Regions from separate parts of the Pseudomonas sp. McL0111 genome, predicted to be linked through region 2. Evidence: riboswitches for the same ligand, from Rfam matches in the RefSeq annotation. Region 2 holds a riboswitch; the other holds the start of a gene.

Region 1 (3,205 bases), 1.1 Mb from region 2:
CGGTAAAACAACACCGCCGCCACCGGTTGACCGGGCAGCCATTCGGCTTGCCAGTCACTCAGTGCGGCGGTGTTTTTCTGTGGATGGTAAATCGCCGTGCGTGGCAAGGTTTGCGGCTCGGCCCAGACGTAATCCCGGGCCAGCCAGCGATTGGCCAGACAACGGAAAAAATCCAGCGCGTTGCCCATGCCGCCCTGACGCAAAAACTGCCAGAGCCGGTCACGATCCTCGGCACCGACGGTACTCAAGTCACTGAGCTCCGGGTCGGGACGGTCGTCGCCCGGCACCAGAATCACCTGCACACCGCGCTCGGACAGTTCGATCAGTCGCTCGACGCCGTAACGCCAATAAGCGATGCCGCCGTGCAGCGAGATCAGAATAACCTTGGCGTGACGCAGCACCTCATCGACGTAGAGGTCGACCGAGGCGTGGTTCTGCACCTGCATGGGGTTCGCCAGACGCAGGCTCGGATAGTCCTCGGGCAATTGCTGCGCGGCTTCAGCGAGCAGCGCCAGGCTGGAATCGCCGCTGCACAGGATCACCAGCTCGGCGGGGGTTTGTCCAAGGTCGGCGATGTTGTCATCCGACACGAAACCGCCGGGCTGGGTCCTGAGCAGGTGCATGGGTTAAACGCTGAGCGCGGCGCGCAATTGCGCTTCGAGTTGAACGGCGTCGAGTTCCTGGCCGATCAGAACCAGACGCGTGACCCGCGCTTCATCGGCGCCCCACTGACGGTCGAAGTGCTTGTCGAAACGCGTGCCCACACCTTGAATCAGCAGGCGCATCGGCTTGTTCGGGATCGCCGCGAAACCTTTGACGCGCAGGATGCCGTGCTTGACCACGAGTTGCGTCAGGGCGTCGAGCAGCAGGCTTTCATCAGCTTGCGGCAGTTCGATGGAGATCGAATCGAAGGCGTCGTGATCGTGGTCATCGTGGTCGTCATCGCCTTCACCATGATGGTGATCGTGATGGCTGTGACGGCTGTCGATGTGTTCTTCAGAGCCGGCACCGAGGCCGATCAGCACGTCCAGCGGCACGCGACCGTTGCTCGCTTCGATGATTTTCACTGCAGGCGGCAGCTCTTCGGCGACTTCAAGACGTACGCGAGCCAGGTCTTCAGGGCTGGTCTGGTCGGCCTTGTTGAGGATGACAAGGTCAGCGCTTGCCAGTTGGTCAGCGAACAGTTCATGCAGCGGCGATTCGTGATCGAGGTTCGGGTCGAGTTTGCGCTGGGCATCGACCTGATCCGGGAATGCGGCGAACGTACCGGCGGCAACTGCCGGGCTGTCGACCACGGTGATCACCGCGTCAACGGTGCAGGCGCTGCGGATTTCCGGCCACTGGAAGGCCTGGACCAGCGGTTTTGGCAGGGCCAGACCCGAAGTTTCGATCAGGATATGGTCGAGATCACCGCGACGCGCGACCAGTTCACGCATCACCGGGAAGAACTCTTCCTGGACCGTGCAGCACAGGCAGCCGTTGGCCAGCTCGTAAACGCGGCCAACGGCCTCTTCTTCGGTGCAACCGATGGTGCATTGCTTGAGGATTTCACCGTCGATGCCGAGTTCGCCGAACTCGTTGACGATCACCGCGATGCGGCGGCCCTGAGCGTTGTCGAGCATATGCCGCAGCAACGTGGTTTTACCCGAACCGAGGAAACCGGTGACGATGGTGACGGGGAGTTTGGCCAGTGTTTTCATCGCGATGCCCTTTGGCAAGGTGGCGGGCAACGGGACGAGGACCGGCAACGCGGTCGCGCCTGCCAGAAGAGTTCGCCACCGGATCACCCCGCCCGGTTGTAGTGAGAATCTGTGACGAGGCAGGTCTCCTGGCTGACGGCGTTCAGGCATTGAGCCTGGCATTCACTGCGCCTTCCCGCCGGCTCTTTGCAGAGCCTGGCAGTGGCGTGGCAGCGAACATCGCCGTTCACAGTTGCGGGGGCAGCCGCGGCTTGAACCGCGTTCCCTTCTTAGCTTCGACAGTGTCGAAGAACCTCGAATGCGCAAGGCTACGCATCGCTTGGGAGCGGGTCAATGTCCAAGCGAGGTTCGTACCGACTGGAATGACGCCTTCGCGAGCAGGCTCGCTCCCACAGGTAGCGCTTTCCAATGTGGGAGCGAGCCTGCTCGCGAAGGTAGCGACTCGGTTTCAAGACGAACGCCCATGTCAATTTGACTCAAATCCCCCGCCCATGGTCTCCTGTGCGCCTTGTTACGGGTGCCCTTTACTGGGTGAAACGGGAAACCGGTGAATCATGTGCTTTACTCAAGCGCATGTCAGTCCGGTGCTGCCCCCGCAACGGTAAGCGAGCGAAGCGTCAGATCCACTGTGCCGAAGGCATGGGAAGGTGATGCTTGCAGGTCGGCTGAACGCCAACCCCTCGTGAGCCCGGAGACCGGCCCGCAACACACAGTGCGCGAAATCGCCACTGAACATAACAACCCGCGGTGGGCGGGCGCTGTTTGAACCTCTGCGTGCCCGGCTCGCAGGGGTTTTCATGCGCTCTACCTGTCCGCTGACACTTCAGAGGGAAGCGCCATGTCGATCATCAGCAGCACCGGCAGCAACACGGACAAAATCTCCAGCACTACCACCCTGAGCCAACGCCTGATCGCCGCCATTGGCGCGTCGATCCTCGGCGCCTGCCTAGTGTATTTCGCCGGTTTCTCGCACATCGAAGCGGTACACAACGCCGCTCACGATACCCGCCACAGCGCCGCGTTCCCGTGCCACTGAGACCTGCCGACATGATCAAGCGTATTGCGCAAACCGCAGGTTTCACCGGTCTGCTGGCCGCCCTGCTTCTCACTCTGCTGCAAAGTTTCTGGGTTTCGCCGCTGATTTTGCAGGCCGAGACTTACGAAAAATCCGAACCGGTTGCCGTTGAAGTCCACGAACACGCCGCTGGCGCCGTGGCTGCGCACACTCACGACGCCGAAGCCTGGGAGCCGGCGGATGGCTGGCAACGCGTGGTCTCGACCACCGGCGGCAATCTTGTCGTAGCGGTCGGTTTCGCCTTGATGCTCGCGGGCCTCTATACCCTGCGCGCACCGACCAAAACCTCCCAGGGCCTGCTTTGGGGTCTGGCCGGTTACGCGACTTTCGTTCTGGCTCCGACGTTGGGCCTGCCGCCTGAATTGCCGGGCACTGCCGCAGCGGATCTGGCCTCGCGACAGATGTGGTGGATCGGCACTGCAGCGTCCAC
Region 2 (3,205 bases):
ATCACCCAGCCACGAATGCCGCTGCTGTCGTCGGGTTTCGGCGGAGCATTGGTTTCCGCTACCAGTACGTCACCGTTGGGCAGCACATAAAGCCAGCGCGGATGATCGAGGCCTTCTGCGAATGCAGCGACTTGAGTGCCTGCCGCTGCGGTCGGTTTGCCGCCCTCGGGCCAGCCGATCGCTGGAGCGATGTTTACCGTCGGGATCAGGGTTTTGTTCGGTTCGGGCAGTTTGGGGGACGGGCCGGTGCCGTCGGAGACTTGCAGGCTGGAGGATTCACCACAGGCGGCGAGCCCTCCGGCGAGGGCGATGACGAAAACGAGCTGGGGGTTGCGCATTGCTGATCTTCCCTATGAATGCATTCCTAATCATAGAGGACCACGCAAGCCCGATGGTTCAACTGCTCAACCGCGCGCCTCTTTGAACAGTACGGCGATGCCCGGGTGATAGTTGCCCGCTTCGCTGCGCAATTTGCGGTAGGCGTAGGGGAAGTACCAGGCGACGGCGCAGGTGTGTTCCTTTTGCAGGTCGTCGACCATGTCTTGCAGCTCTTCCGGGCTGGCGCTGTGTTGAGCCTTTTGCGGCGCGACGAACAGGCAGCCGAGCTTCAGATCACTGGCGAAGCTGATGCGTTTGGCATCGCTGGTGATGTCCAGCAACGCTTGGGTCAGGTTCAGATTGTTGACCCGTGGCCAGCGCTGCGTGGCCTGAATGAATGCACGATCCTCGCTGCCGGCGAGAAACAAATCGGCGCGCACATTGCGCTCGCCGTCTTCATTCTGTTTGCGGGTGGCAGTCTGTTCCAGCGTCACCAGTTCGGCCATCCATGCCGCTGCCGAGAGCAAGCCGAGGTTGGCTTTTTCGTCGTGCCAGTAAGGCGTGTCGCTGTCGCCGCGCACGGCGTTGTAACGGTCAATACAGTCAAACCAGCGTTCAAGCACCGGGCGCAGGAATTCCAGGCGCGGATTGCTGATGATCATGCCTTGCATCGTAATCATCCTTATTGTTGTGATGTGCTTTTCAGATAAAGCATGGCTCTTTGATATCACTTGTAACAGTGTGGCACAAGATTGGCGTCAGATAATTGATCGGCGGCAGTTATTCGCCCGATGGCCGCCTCTTTAATTGACGCTCCACCCCCAACCCTCTAACCTTCGCGGCTTGTTTCAGGTGCTCTGTGACCCACGTCGACAGAGTGAAACAGGGAAGCCGGTGAGGGTTGTCTTCAGACGAAGAACAATCACGATCCCGGCGCTGCCCCCGCAACGGTAAATGAGTGAAAACTGCGCATCGAGCCACTGTGTCGAAAGACCCGGGAAGGCGTGCAGACTGGCGAATCGCCGCTCATGAGCCCGGAGACCGGCCTGATCCATCCAGCGGCATCACGGTGGGCGATGCCAGGCTTTTTGCCGTCTATTCTTGTGCCTGCCCGCCGTTATCCAGCCTCAACGGAGAGCTCCCCCATGACTGATTCCCCCGAGCGTGACGAACGCCATCTGGCGCGTATGCAGCGCAAAAAAGCCGTGATCGACGAACGCATCGCCAATTCGCCTGACGAGTGTGGCCTGGTGCTGGTGTTGACCGGCAATGGCAAAGGCAAAAGCAGCTCGGCGTTCGGCATGCTCGCCCGCGCCATGGGCCACGGCATGCAGTGCGGTGTGGTGCAGTTCATCAAGGGCCGCAACAGCACTGGCGAAGAACTGTTCTTCCGCCGCTTTCCCGAGCAGGTGCGTTTTCATGTGATGGGCGAGGGCTTCACCTGGGAAACCCAGGATCGCCAGCGTGATATCGCCGCCGCCGAAGCCGCGTGGGAAGTGTCCCGCGAACTGTTGCGTGATCCATCCATCGGTCTGGTGGTGCTGGATGAGCTGAACATTGCGCTGAAGCACGGTTACCTCGATCTCGATCAGGTGCTCAGCGATTTGCAGGCACGTCCGCCGATGCAGCATGTGATCGTCACCGGGCGTGCGGCCAAACCGGAAATGATCGAGATGGGCGACACGGTCACTGAGATGGGCATGATCAAACACGCCTTCCAGGCTGGCATCAAAGCGCAGAAAGGCGTCGAACTTTGAATCAATCACGTCACTGCCCGGCGGTACTGATTGCCGCGCCGGCCTCCGGTCAGGGCAAGACCACCGTCACCGCAGCATTGGCCCGATTGCACCGCAATCAGGGGCGCAAGGTTCGCGTCTTCAAATGCGGGCCGGATTTTCTCGATCCGATGATTCTCGAGCGCGCCAGCGGTGCGCCGGTCTATCAGTTGGATATGTGGATGGTTGGCGAGCAGGAAAGCCGTCGCCTGTTGTGGGAAGCCGCAGGCGAAGCAGACCTGATCCTGATCGAAGGCGTGATGGGTTTGTTCGACGGTACGCCGTCGAGCGCCGATCTGGCGCGGCATTTTGGTGTGCCGGTGCTCGGCGTGATTGACGGCACTGCCATGGCGCAGACTTTTGGTGCATTGGCATTGGGGCTGGCGCGTTATCAGCCGGACTTGCCGTTCGCCGGAGTGTTGGCCAATCGTGTCGGCACCTTGCGCCATGCGCAACTCCTCGAAGGCAGCCTCACCGAAGGTTTGCGCTGGTACGGCGCACTGTCGCGGGAAACCGGAATCGAACTGCCGAGCCGCCATCTCGGTCTGGTACAGGCCAGTGAGCTTAACGACCTCGACGTGCGCCTCGATGCCGCTGCCGAAGCCTTGGCGAGCAGTTGCGAGGTAGCGCTGCCACCAGCGGTGGAATTCGCCGCGCCGGACGTACTCGTCGCCGAGCCATTGCTGGCTGGCGTGCGCATCGCCGTTGCCCGTGATGAAGCGTTTGCCTTCACCTACGGCGCCAGTCTCGATCTGCTGCGGGCGATGGGCGCTGAATTGAGCTTCTTCTCGCCGATCCGCGATACGCAATTGCCTGATGCCGACAGTCTGTATCTGCCGGGTGGTTACCCGGAATTGCATCATGTTGCGCTAGCGCAGAACACTGCGATGCTCGACGCAATTCGTGCGCATCACGCCGCTGGCAAACCGTTGCTAGCCGAGTGCGGCGGCATGCTTTATCTGCTCGATTCGTTGACTGATGTTGAGGGCACTCGTGCCGAACTGGTCGGCTTGCTGAGCGGCGATGCGGTGATGCAGAAACGTCTGGCGGCGCTGGCGCTGCAAGCGGTGGATTTGCCGGAAGGCTCGTTGCGCGGTCACACCTATCACCAT

What was found. Region 2 has a riboswitch for cobalamin ahead of cobO (cob(I)yrinic acid a,c-diamide adenosyltransferase). Riboswitches for the same ligand answer to the same signal wherever they lie in the genome.
Region 1: another riboswitch for cobalamin. It lies ahead of cobW (cobalamin biosynthesis protein CobW); the one in region 2 lies ahead of cobO (cob(I)yrinic acid a,c-diamide adenosyltransferase).

What each region holds. Positions count from the first base shown of each region.
Region 1 covers NZ_CP199585.1:4,968,159-4,971,363, forward strand. The annotation lists gene cobN (cobaltochelatase subunit CobN) at 1-623, opposite strand, end outside; gene cobW (cobalamin biosynthesis protein CobW) at 627-1,700, opposite strand; cobalamin riboswitch at 1,802-2,012, opposite strand; cobalamin riboswitch at 2,199-2,418, shown strand; gene ACTWLJ_RS22545 (CbtB domain-containing protein) at 2,539-2,736, shown strand; gene ACTWLJ_RS22550 (CbtA family protein) at 2,748-3,205, shown strand, end outside.
Region 2 covers NZ_CP199585.1:6,083,626-6,086,830, reverse strand. The annotation lists gene ACTWLJ_RS27430 (PQQ-dependent sugar dehydrogenase) at 1-338, opposite strand, end outside; gene ACTWLJ_RS27425 (hypothetical protein) at 405-989, opposite strand; cobalamin riboswitch at 1,152-1,382, shown strand; gene cobO (cob(I)yrinic acid a,c-diamide adenosyltransferase) at 1,464-2,075, shown strand; gene ACTWLJ_RS27415 (cobyrinate a,c-diamide synthase) at 2,072-3,205, shown strand, end outside.